DNA from 3 places in the Shewanella zhuhaiensis genome. Region 2 is predicted to be linked to each of the others. Evidence: predicted binding sites of a transcription regulator. Region 2 holds the regulator's gene; each other region holds the start of a gene.
The links. The regulator LexA, encoded in region 2, represses DNA repair genes until DNA is damaged. The targets are predictions, from matches to a motif close to TACTGTATNNNNATACAGTA.
Positions count from the first base shown of each region.

Region 1: recA (recombinase RecA) is a predicted target of LexA. The motif match lies at 1,856-1,875, and genes of this name have one in related genera.
Region 3: MJ923_RS06800 (DNA topoisomerase III) is a predicted target of LexA. The motif match lies at 1,835-1,854, and genes of this name have one in related genera.

Region 1 is NZ_JAKUDL010000001.1:898,340-902,628, forward strand. It holds gene mutS (DNA mismatch repair protein MutS) at 1-1,695, opposite strand, end outside; gene recA (recombinase RecA) at 1,971-3,035, shown strand; gene MJ923_RS03900 (regulatory protein RecX) at 3,047-3,484, shown strand; gene alaS (alanine--tRNA ligase) at 3,713-4,289, shown strand, end outside.
Region 2 is NZ_JAKUDL010000004.1:187,302-191,590, reverse strand. It holds gene plsB (glycerol-3-phosphate 1-O-acyltransferase PlsB) at 1-2,042, opposite strand, end outside; gene lexA (transcriptional repressor LexA) at 2,195-2,818, shown strand; gene MJ923_RS12805 (cell division inhibitor SulA) at 2,815-3,321, shown strand; gene coxB (cytochrome c oxidase subunit II) at 3,709-4,289, shown strand, end outside.
Region 3 is NZ_JAKUDL010000002.1:277,981-282,269, reverse strand. It holds gene MJ923_RS06800 (DNA topoisomerase III) at 1-1,813, opposite strand, end outside; gene MJ923_RS06795 (hypothetical protein) at 2,004-2,228, shown strand; gene purF (amidophosphoribosyltransferase) at 2,285-3,799, opposite strand; gene MJ923_RS06785 (CvpA family protein) at 3,842-4,289, opposite strand, start outside.

The DNA.
Region 1 (4,289 bases), on a different contig from region 2:
CCTATCGGCAAAGTTTGCCAGTACGTCGAGCTCAGAGGCGGCGCGGGCAAAGTCCTGCAATTCCTGAAGCTTGGGCAATACCAAATCGAACAGCTCTTCCCACAGCTGCTTTTCAAGCGCCAGTGCCTTGCCCTGGCTCGACAGTACCTTCTCTTCGTACTCTTTAAGCTCAGGAGTGATGTAGCGCTCGGTGTTTTTCAACGTCTGGCGACGCTGATAAGCAAGAGGCACCAGGGCTGATTGCGCACGGCTGACTTCGATGTAGTAGCCGTGAACCCGGTTGAAGCCAACCTTGAGGGTGGCGATGCCGGTTCGCTCTTTTTCACGCAGCTCCATCTGCTCCAGATAGTCGATGCCGCCATCGCTGAGTTTGCGCCACTCATCCAGTTCACTGTGGTAGCCTTCACGAATAACGCCGCCATCACGGATAAGTACCGGTGGATTATCCACAATTGCGCGGCTAAGCAGTTCATATTCCTCGGGGAAGTCACCCAGAAGAATATTGAGTGACTTCAGATGGCGCGACTCACAGCGCTGCACGCGCTCGCGGATAAGCGGCAAAATTCCGAGGGCATCTCTTAACCGGGCAAAGTCCCGTGGGCGGGCGCTTCGCAGCGCCAGACGCGCCAGAATACGCTCGATATCGCCAAGGGCTTTAAGTTCAGCACGAAGATCGTCATAGAGTCCGGTTTCCAGTAATTCCTGCACTGCCTGCTGGCGACCACGAATGGTATCGTGGCAGCGCAGTGGCTGGTGGATCCAGCGCTGCAGCATCCGACTGCCCATGGCGGTAACGGTATTATCCAGTACGCTGGCAAGGGTGTTTTCCCGCGAGCCCGACAGACTGATGGTCAGTTCCAGATTGCGGCGGGTGGCGGCATCCAGAATGATGCTATCGCCCTGATTGAAGCGCACGATGGAATTGATGTGGGGCAGGGCGGTGCGCTGAGTGTCTTTCACGTATTGCATCAGACAGCCTGCGGCCTGCAGCGACAGGCGGGCGTCGGTAATGCCAAAGCCACGCAGATCGCGGGTACCAAACTGCTCAAGTAGCAGCTTGATGCAGGTATCATAGTCAAATTCCCACTCGGGGCGGCGGCGCTTGCCCTTGATATGATTAATCAGCGCCATGTCGGCAAAGTCTTCGCTGTATAAAAGCTCTGCCGGGCATGTGCGCTGAAGCTCGGCCTCAAGTGCTTCACGGCTTGGTAATTCAGCAATGACAAAGCGGCCGGATGCCACATCCAGAGTGGCAAAACCATAACCCACCTTGCCCTGGTAAACCGCAGCCAGCAGATTATCCTGGCGCTCCTGCAGCAGCGCTTCATCGGTCAGCGTACCCGGCGTGACGACGCGCACCACTTTACGTTCTACCGGGCCTTTTGAGGTGGCCGGGTCACCTATTTGCTCACAAATGGCAACCGACTGACCCAATTGCACCAACTTGGCCAGATAGCCTTCCACCGCATGGTAGGGGATACCGGCCATGGGGATTGGATCGCCGCCGCTCTTGCCGCGGGCAGTAAGTGAAATGGCCAGCATTTCCGAGGCACGCTTGGCATCATCGTAAAAGAGTTCATAAAAGTCGCCCATGCGATAAAACAGCAGCATGTCGGGGTGCGCTGCCTTCATGGTCAGATACTGACGCATCATGGGGGTGTGTTTTTCGAGATCAAGCAGGTCTGTGCTGTTCATTGCCACTCTGTTATTGCGATGGGGCTTGTCTGGTCAAGCCGCGGGTAAAGCCTATGGGCGCCCAGTCTACCAAGTTTTTCGCTAAAGTGATCCTTTTCAATTCAAGGCGATGAAACAGCGGATTTCGGCGCCGCAGAAAATTATTTCATCCAGGGGTTGATACTGTATGATTGTACAGTATACTAGCTTTCAATATGTACAAATACACAGGGCTTTTGCCTGAACCGCATTAACCGTTGCGTCTTCACAGCGCCTGCTGTGTGTGAGAGGGAACAATGAAAATCGATCCAAATAAAGAGAAAGCACTTGCCGCCGTTCTTGGCCAAATTGAAAAGCAGTTTGGTAAAGGCTCTATCATGAAGCTGGGTGAAGACCGCTCCATGGATGTGGAAACCATCTCCACCGGCTCGCTGTCTCTGGACGTGGCGTTGGGTGCCGGCGGTCTGCCAATGGGCCGTATCGTAGAAATCTATGGTCCTGAATCATCAGGTAAAACTACCCTGACTCTGGAAGTGATTGCTGCGGCTCAGCGTGCAGGCAAAGTGTGCGCCTTTATCGATGCTGAACACGCCCTCGACCCAGTATATGCCCGTAAGCTCGGCGTAGATATCGACAACCTGCTGTGTTCTCAGCCAGACACGGGTGAACAGGCGCTGGAAATCTGTGATGCCCTGACCCGTAGTGGCGCCGTAGACGTTATCATCGTCGACTCGGTTGCAGCACTGGTTCCTAAAGCGGAAATCGAAGGTGAAATCGGTGACTCTCACGTAGGTCTTGCGGCCCGTATGATGAGCCAGGCGATGCGTAAGCTTGCCGGTAACCTCAAGCAATCCAACACCCTGCTGATTTTCATCAACCAAATCCGTATGAAGATTGGTGTGATGTTCGGTAACCCAGAAACCACTACCGGTGGTAACGCTCTGAAATTCTACGCATCCGTGCGTTTGGATATCCGCCGCACCGGCGCCATCAAAGAAGGCGACGAAGTGGTGGGTAACGAAACCCGCGTGAAAGTGGTTAAAAACAAGATTGCAGCGCCTTTCCGTCAGGCTGACTTCCAGATCCTTTACGGCCAGGGCATTAACCGTACCGGTGAGCTGGTTGACCTGGGTGTACTGCACAAGCTGATTGAGAAATCCGGTGCCTGGTACAGCTATAAGGGCGACAAGATTGGTCAGGGCCGTGCCAACGCGACCAAGTTCCTGGCCGAAAACGGTGAAATCGCTGCCGAGATTGAAAAGTCACTGCGCGATCTGCTGTTGTCTCACACCAGCTCTGCGGAAGCGACCAGCGCCGAAGGCGATGAAAACATCGACTTCGAAACCGGAGAAGTGTTCTGAGTCAGGAACTGATGAATCACGCACTGGCATCTCTTGCCAGGCGTGATCACAGCCGCAACGAACTTAAGCTTAAACTGCTCGCCAAGGGGCATGAGGCCCTCGAGATTGAGCGAGTACTGGATGAGTGTGAAGCCAAAGGCTACCTGAATGACAGTCGCTATGGCGCATCAGTTATTCGCTCGTCAGTATTGAAAGGCCATGGCGCTGCCCGAGCGCGTCAGGCCATGATAGCCAAGGGATTGGATAAAGAGGTTATCCAAAGCAACCTCGAAGGCTGTGATGTGGATTGGTATGCCCAAGCCAGGGAAAAGGCACTGAAAAAGTTTGGTGCCACCAAACCTGTCGATGCCAAAGACAGGGCGAAACGCATCCGCTACCTTGCAGGGCAGGGGTTCAGTTTCGATGAAATATCCCACGCGTTGGATTTTGACCCTTACGATATGGATTAAAGACCGCACCCGAGGCGGTCTTTTTTATTTTAATCAGCCTTGTCCGCTGACTTTGTTTCTCTAGTGATTGAGAACCCCTGTTCCCACCCCGATTGACCCGGATTTCGCGGCCTGTGCGCTATCTTATTCGAAACTCTTGAGGTTATAATGAGCCCCAAATTTTTGTCGGCAGCCCGTGGAAGTGGCTGCGGCTTGTCGTATCAGGCTTATCCAACTCAGGACGTTTTCATGTATCAAACCACAGCCGCGCTTCGCAGTGCTTTTCTCGAGTATTTCAGGCAGCAGGGTCACCAGGTAGTAGACAGCAGCTCTCTGGTTCCCGGTAATGATCCAACACTGCTGTTCACCAACGCCGGTATGAACCAGTTCAAAGACTGTTTCCTTGGCATGGAAAAGCGCAGCTACGTTCGCGCCGCGACTGCACAGCGCTGCGTTCGCGCCGGTGGTAAGCATAACGACCTGGACAACGTGGGTTACACCGCCCGTCACCACACCTTCTTCGAAATGCTGGGTAACTTCAGCTTTGGTGATTACTTCAAAGAAGACGCCATTCGCTTCGCCTGGGAATTCCTGACCGGCACCCTGAAACTGCCGAAAGAGAAGCTGTGCGTTACCGTGTACCACACCGATGACGAAGCATTCGATATTTGGAATAAGCAAATCGGTGTTCCAGCCGAAAACATCATCCGTATCGGTGATAACAAGGGCGCGCCATTCGCATCAGACAACTTCTGGCAGATGGGCGATACAGGTCCTTGTGGTCCCTGTACTGAAATCTTCTACGATCACGGCGCGCATATTTGGG
Region 2 (4,289 bases):
TGGATAAGGCCCTCGGCAACAAAGGCATCCACCAGCGCGTCTACATAGGCTGGCAGATCCTGAATGCCCATAAACAGCTCAGCCTTGAGCAGTGGATAACATTCGGCCACCATTTCATGCAGGTCGGCACGGGATATCCGCTCATGACGCACCATAATGGTGGCAAGCAGCGACGGGATCACAAATAAATGGATGATATTGTTTCGATAATAAGTCATTGAAATGGCTTGGCCATCTTCAATGGAAATGATGGAACCCAGCTCATCACGGGTTTCCACCAACTTGTTCAGTTCAAGGCCGCGCTCAACCAAATCTTTACCACTGCCCTCAGTCACCGAGGCATAGCCGGTGTAAGGCACTGTTTTCAACAGGTTCAGGTAGAGGTCAATCTGCCGCTCAAGCTGACCGCGCTCCAGCGCATTTTGCTCAGATGCCAGCAGTACCATGCTCGAGAGGGTGACCGAACTCGCGGCGGCGGCGTTGTTGATACGGGTCATCACCCGATTGGCCAAGGAGTTTACCACAGGGGTGAGCCAGCTCGGCTTCTGCTCAGGATCTTCGCTAACCTGCTCGCGCCAATCGGGCACCTTCTCGGAGAGGAAGTTTTGCAGGGTTATAGGCTCACCGAAGTTCACATAACCACGGCCGAAGTTGCCAAGCTTACGGATGGCCCCAAACACCTGCCACACCGATTCTTTCTCTTTTTTCTTACCCGACAGTTCCTTGTGATAAGTCGCCACTTCCATCACATGGTCGTAGCCAAGGTACACGGGCACCAGAGTCACCGGGCGTTCAATACCACGAATCACAGAGGAAAGCGTCATCGCCAGCATACCCGTCTTGGGAGCCAACAGACGACCGGTTCGGGAGCGGCCACCTTCGGTGAAGTACTCCACCGAATAGCCTTTGGCAAACAGCTGATCCAGATACTCTCGGAACACCGCGGTATAGAGCTTGTTACCGTTGAAACTGCGACGGATGAAGAAGGCGCCACCACGACGGAACATGGGACCGGCAGGCCAGAAGTTCAGGTTGATACCCGCCGCAATATGGGGCGGCACCATGCCTTCGTAATACAGGATGTAAGACAGCAGCAAATAGTCCATGTGCGAGCGGTGACAAGGCACGTAGACAATTTCATGTCCATCGTGGTGCAGCTGACGAATTTGCTCGGCACCCTTGATGCTGATGCCTTTATAGAGCTTGTTCCAAAGCCAGGTAAGGAAACGCTCGGCTATACGCACCAGGCTGTCGGAGTAATCTGCCGCGATTTCATCCAGATATTCAATGGCAGTCTCGCGGGCCTTTTCTTCGGAAATCTTTTTGCTGGCCGCCTCTTCGGCAATGGCCTTCTTGAGATTATCGGACTTGAGCAGGGCATGGAACATCGCCTGACGATTCGGCAGCACAGGGCCTGTCATCACTTTACGTTGGCGGCGGAAATGCACCCGCGCCACCCGTGCCAATTTGTGGGCAATACGCTTATCGGTGCCGTGTTCATCGGCCATGCTGCGCAGCGACACTGCGCGGGAGAACTGCACAAAGTTGTGGCGCCCTAAAAACAGAATCATCAAACACTTACGCAGCCAGGTTGGATCTTCACGCTCCAGCACAGCAGCACGCATGCTGTCGTCTTCTTTGCCTGGGGTGCGGCCCCAATACAGGCTTACCGGCACCAGTTGAATATCGAGATCCTTTTGCTGACGATGCAACGCCAGCAATTGCAAGAAGGTCTGCAGGAAAGGCTCGTTGCTTTCGCGCTTGCCAAACAGCGGCTTACTGCCTTCGAGACAAACGATTCTGGGAGTTTCCACGCCGTCGAGTTTCAACGGCTCGTAAGGGCTGGGCAGCCCCATTTTGCCAGTGATTTCATTGAGGGCGGCGATGTCGCTCACCGACTCAGTTTTCATCACATAAACCAAAGGTCTGGCGGGATCCAGATTCAAATCGGCAAAGGGGTCCTGCGGCACCACAATGGTGTGCACCAGATGCTTCTGGATCCAACGCAGAGACTTAAACCAAATAGAGTCGTGTGCTGACATGCTGTTTTCTTGGGACCTGGCTTCTATCAATAGCGGCATAGAATATCAGACAGCCATATCCCTTCGCCAATAATCTGAAAAATGGTTAATACTTGCACTGATCAAAATACTGTATATACTAACAGTAACTGTATAGAAAAACAGGAACACCCATGAGACCGCTGACGCCGCGCCAGGCCGAGATCCTGGACCTGATCAAACGCAATATCGCCGAAACCGGCATGCCCCCAACCCGGGCCGAAATTGCCACCCGGCTTGGCTTTAAAAGTGCCAATGCCGCCGAAGAACACCTCAAAGCGTTGGCCAAAAAAGGCTGCATTGAGATTATGCCCGGCACCTCCCGTGGTATTCGTCTCGCCGGTGACGAGCTGGAAGATCAGCCCGATCCGGGTCTGCCACTTATCGGTCAGGTGGCTGCGGGTGAACCCATTCTGGCGCAGGAACATGTCGAACAGTATTACCAGGTCGACCCCAATATGTTCCGCCCGCAGGCCGATTTTCTGCTGCGGGTTCGCGGCGACAGTATGAAAGACATAGGTATTCTCGATGGCGACCTGTTGGCCGTGCACAAAATGGATCAGGCCCGTAATGGCCAGGTTGTTGTGGCACGGGTTGAAGATGATGTCACCGTGAAGCGGTTCGAGAAGAAAGGCAATGTGGTTTATCTGCATGCCGAAAACGAAGATTTTGCCCCCATTGAAGTGGATCTGACCCATCAAAGCCTCGCCATTGAAGGGCTGGCAGTTGGGGTTATCCGCAACGGAGACTGGCTATGAACAAACTCCTTGGCAACGCACCGCGCCATCCCGGCCTGTGGACAGATGTCCCAGCAAGCAGCGCTATGGGTCCGGCTCAGGTGCTCACCCGCTCAACCTGTTCCATGGGGCGTGATGAATTAGCCAACCTGGCACCGGAACTGGCTCGCCTGAGCCTGGAAGGTCGCTGGATTGTACTTATCAGCCCGCCGAACATTGGCCTTAAAGCCATGCTGGCTCAGGCTGGTGTTCGTATGGACAGAGTATTGCTGGTGCATGCCAAGGACGAAGTTGAAACTCTTTGGGCGATGGAAAAAGCCCTGACCAATGGCACTTCAAGCGCGGTACTGTGCTGGACCAATGCACTGGAAGCCAGAGACAAGCGCCGCCTTGAACTGGTTGCCCGAAATGCCGTTGCCCTCGGCGTGATTTTTGAAAATGTAAATACTCACTCTCATGCCAACAACTTGCCAGGAAGAACCGAGCCAAACACCATACTCAGGCACCCGGCCCAATTCCACTAATCACAGCTTCATCCCCTTCAGCCCCGTTTTCGGGGCTTTTTTTCGATAATTTTTTCAGATAATTAGAAAAGAAAGTGATCTTGATCAATATTTAAACTGCAAGTAATGTAGTTCAGGCTAACAACGATTCGTTTGTTATATCTGGCGATTATGTCGTCGCAGTATCTGAGGCTTGCGCCATGGGTAATGCGGATCTGACCGATATATTCAGCTGTAGGTGCAAGTGTGGTTAAGAGAGCTGTAAATACCTAATCAACAATCAAACCGCCAATGCACTTTGAAGTCATCGTTGCTTTTTGTGGGAACTGAAGAGTTTGCATAGAGCAGAGACTTACTGTGTGACTTTTCTTTGTAGTTGCTTGATGCAATTGACAGAGGAGATGTCTTGTGAAGCATTGGTTGTATTGTATCGCGGCGGCTTTATTGGCCCCGCCAATCCTTGCGGCTGACATGCCGCTAAACATGACGCAGGGCGTAACGGAGATCAGTGGCAAGGTTTATGGCCTGCACATGACCATCCTGTACATCTGCTGCGCCATAGGTGTGGTGGTTTTTGGCGCCATGATTTACGCCATGATTAACCACCGCAAATCCAAGGGCGCCGTCGCCGCCCAATTCCATGAAAGTACCAAAGTAGAAATAGCCTGGACCCTGGTACCCTTTCTGATCCTGGTTGGCATGGCCATTCCGGCCACCAAAACCTTGATTGCCATGGAAGATCCTTCCAATGCTGAGCTGACCATCAAAGTCACAGGTTCCCAATGGAAATGGCGCTACGATTACTTCGACCATGACTTCGGTTTCTACAGCATTCTTGCTACTCCCCGCGCGCAAATTGAAGGTGCTGAAGCCAAGGGCGAGCATTACCTGCTGGAAGTCGACAATCCTCTGGTACTGCCCACCAATCGTAAAGTCCGTTTTCTGATGACTTCCGACGATGTTATCCACTCTTGGTGGGTTCCCGCCTT
Region 3 (4,289 bases), on a different contig from region 2:
TGATAAGCGGCTGCATAAAGCCACGGTAGGAAAGCTGCTTCTGGCAAATATCGTTTAGCTGACGCTCCCACAGCGCCGTCATGTCCGCGGTAGTGGCCACCTCCGGCAGGCTTGCTATCAAGCCTCGCCCGGCGGGCGTTGACACAATACTCTTCCCCTGCCTTGCCAAAAAGCCCCGTTTAAACAGCAGCTCAATGATCCCGGCGCGGGTGGCTTCTGTGCCAAGGCCATCGGTGTCTTTGAGGATTTTCTTGATCTCTGCCGAACTGACATACCGGGCAATCCCCGTCATAGCGCTTAGCAAGGTTGCATCGGTAAAGTATTTCGGCGGCTGGGTTTGCTTTGCCAATAATTCCCCATGTTGGCATTGGGCGGTATCGCCCTTTTTCAGTACTGGCAGTGGCGTTTTCTGACTGGCATCATCAGGCGCTTCATCTGGGTCTTTGGCGCCGCCCTGAAACAGCACCCGCCAGCCGGGGGCGCGCTCTACCGAGGCTTTGGCAACAAAACTGCCGCCGTCGATCGTGAGGCTGATTTGGCTGTCAGACATCAGCCTGTGGGGGTAAAACTGTGCCAGATACTGCCTGGCGATATGCTGATAAAGCTGGCGCTCACGCTGACTCAGGCTCGACAATGCCATGCGCTTGCCGGTAGGTACAATCGCATGGTGGGCATCCACCTTGGAATCATCCCAGGCTTTGGATACCAGCCGCAAGTCTGGCTCCGGCACGCCTTGGGTCAGTTCCGGCGCATTGGCCATTACAGCCGCGGTGACGTCAGGGACCAATTGCAGTTGTTCTTTGGGCAAATGGCGGCTATCAGAGCGTGGGTAGGTGATAAGCTTATGGCGCTCATACAGGCTCTGGGCCGTATCCAGTACCTCTTTTGCACTCATGCCAAAGCGTTTGGCGCAATCAATCTGCAACGCTGACAGACTATACAGCAAAGGCGGCGCGAGCTTCTTATCTTTATTGCTGACGTCAGTAACGAGCGCTGGCTTACCGCCAATACGGGTCACCACAGTTTCGGCAAGGCGACGGGAGAGCACCCGGCCCTCTTCATCCATATAGGGCTGGCAGGCCTCGCTGGGTTGCCATTTGGCGCTGAAGTACTCGCCTTTTTCCGTCACCAGATGGGCAAACACCTCGAAGTGATCCTTTGGGGTGAAATGCTCAATCTCTTGGTCGCGACGAACAACCAATCCCAATAGCGGCGTCTGCACGCGACCGACCGATAACACACCGCTGTAGCCCACTTTGCGCCCCTGCAAGGTGTAAGCACGGGTCATATTCAGGCCATACAGCCAGTCAGCCCGGCTACGGGCCAGTGCCGAGGTGGCGAGTGGGACAAACTCTTTATTGCTGCGCACCTGCCCAAGCGCCCGGCGCACAGCGTCGGGGTTAAGGTCGGAGATAAGCAGCCGCTGGGTGGCAGCGAGTTTGGTGACGGGCACCTTGGCATGGGATAGCACTTCATCCACCAGCAACTGCCCTTCACGATCCGGATCGCCGGCATGAACCAGGCCGCTGGCCTGCTTGATCAGGCGTTTTACCACCGCCAGCTGGGATTTGGCCGAGCTTCTGGGCGTGAGCTGCCACACTTCAGGGATGATCGGTAAATGTGCCAGTTGCCACTGTTTAAACTCAGGAGAATAGGCATCCGGCTCGGCTTGCTCCAGCAGATGACCAATACACCAGGTCACACAGTCGCCATTGCCAAGCTCAATGTAGCCATCACCCTTTTTATGGGGCTTGGGTAATACATCGGCTATGGCACGGCCCAAACTGGGTTTTTCGGCGATATACAGGATCATGGCGAATGCGACGGCTTAAAACACTGGATGAATTTACAGTAAATGTAGCGAAAATCCCGCTGCGGCGCAAACATGCCGCTGATCAAATGGGTAGATTTACGCCGAAGATAACGATTGTATGTAAATTTTATTGAGAACGATTCTCAACAAGTTGCAAAATAGCAGCACCTGCTCACCGCCTGGACCCAAGATGTATTCCAAACTGTCTGTAATTACTCACCAGTGGCTGCTGTGCTCGGCGCTGCTGATGCTCGCTGCCATCATCTGCCTGCCGGCCCAATATTGGCCGCTGGTGCTGTTTCCACTTATTTGCATCGGCAAAGAGTGCTGGCATGTGCGCTCGCCGGGGCGCCTCACGCTGACTGGACTGTTTGGGGTCTGGCTTGGCTGTTTTGCCATTGCCATTTGGAGCTGATGATCCAAACAAAAAACCAGCGCCAGGCGCTGGTTTTTTAATGGGCCGTTTGCGGCTTAAGGGTGACCTACGTTGTGCAGCTCGAGATTGGTGCCGATATCGCGGTTGCGATTGGCCTTGGCATCGTCGTTGCGCATTTGGGTCAGGTGATCCAGATAACCCTGAGTCACATCACCTGTGATGTAATCGCCGTCGAATACCGAAGTCTCGAAGCGCTTGATTTCCGGGTTTTCCATCCGCACAGCTTCTACCAGATCGGTCAGATCCTGGAAGATGATGCCATCGGCACCAATCAGCTTGGCGATTTCATCAACATCACGGCCATGGGCAATCAGCTCGTTCGAGGTCGGCATGTCGATGCCATAGACGTTGGGGAAACGGATTTCAGGGGCGGCTGAAGCAAAGTACACCTTTTTGGCACCGGCTTCACGGGCCATTTCGATGATTTGCTCAGAGGTGGTGCCACGTACAATGGAGTCGTCCACCAGCAGTACATTCTTACCCTTGAATTCAGCATTGATGGCGTTCAGTTTACGGCGAACCGACTTCTTACGCTCCTGCTGACCGGGCATGATAAAGGTACGGCCGATGTAGCGGTTCTTCACGAACCCCTGACGATACGGCAGGTCCATCACCCGGGCGATTTCCAGCGCGATATCGCAGGAAGTCTCAGGGATTGGGATCACCACGTCGATGTCGTTATCGAACCACTCTTTCTTGATTTTCTCACCGAGCTTGGCGCCCATGTTAACGCGGCTGGCGTAAACAGAGACCTTGTCGATGGTGGAGTCTGGACGGGCAAAGTACACAAACTCAAAGATACAGGGCGAATACACCGGCGTTTCAGCGCACTGGCGGGTAAACAGCTGACCATCGAGGGTGATATACACGGCTTCGCCAGGTGCTACGTCGCGCATCACTTCAAAGCCAACAGCGTCCAGCGCCACACTCTCAGAGGCCACCATATACTCAGTGCCCTTGGCGGTTTCATGCTTACCCAGCACCAGCGGACGAATACCATTGGGGTCGCGAAACGCCACCAGACCTTCGTTCACAATCATGGCGGTCACGGCATAAGCGCCGCGGGTTTGGGCGTGCACCTTGGCCACGGCATCAAATACCTGATCGGCGCTCAGGTGCTCAGACTGCACCTGCTGCAGCTCATCGGCCAGCAGGTTCAACAGGATTTCTGAGTCAGAAGTGGTGTTCACATGGCGACGTTGCTGCTTCAGGCGGGCAGCCAGTTCCTGAGTGTTGGTCAGGTTACCGTTGTGAGCCAGAGAAATACCGAAAGGAGAGTTTACATAGAAAGGTTGGGCTTCAGAGGAGCTTGAGCTACCGGCGGTGGGATAACGCACATGGCCGATACCGGCGTTGCCCTGCAGGCGCTGCATATGTTTGGGCTCAAACACATCACGCACCAGGCCATTAGCCTTTCTGAGCCTGAATGCATCATTGTCTACTGTGACAATTCCGGCTGCATCCTGACCACGATGTTGCAGCACTGTCAGTGCGTCATAGATGGTCTGATTAACCGAGGAATGGCCAACGATTCCGACGATACCACACATGGGAGAGTGTCCTCTTTTAAGATGTTCTGTTGTGTATATTTTTTATAATTTGGGTACAAAGCTTGAGGTGTTTTCCAGGTAGTGGAAGAACCACTGGATCACAACTCCGAATTCCGGCACCAGCCTGGACTCCTTCCACCAAACCGTGTTGGGAGCGCCGGTAAAGGCATCCATAAAAAACAGCAGCGCACTGACAATCAAGGCGCCGCGCAGGGCACCGAAACACAGACCTAATAGTCTGTCGGTACCCGATAATCCGGTCTTAGCCACCAGCTGCCCGAGGATGTAGTTCACCAGGGCGCCCAAAATCAGGGTGGTCACAAAAAGAATAGCAATGGCAACGCCGTTACGGAGCATTTCATCCTGCATCTGTGTCAGGTGAACGGCGAGATCTTCATAGAATTGGCTGGCGACAAAAAAGGCGGCGAACCACACCAGCAGGGACATGGCTTCTTTAGCGAAGCCGCGGATCAGACTGATAAGGGTGGAC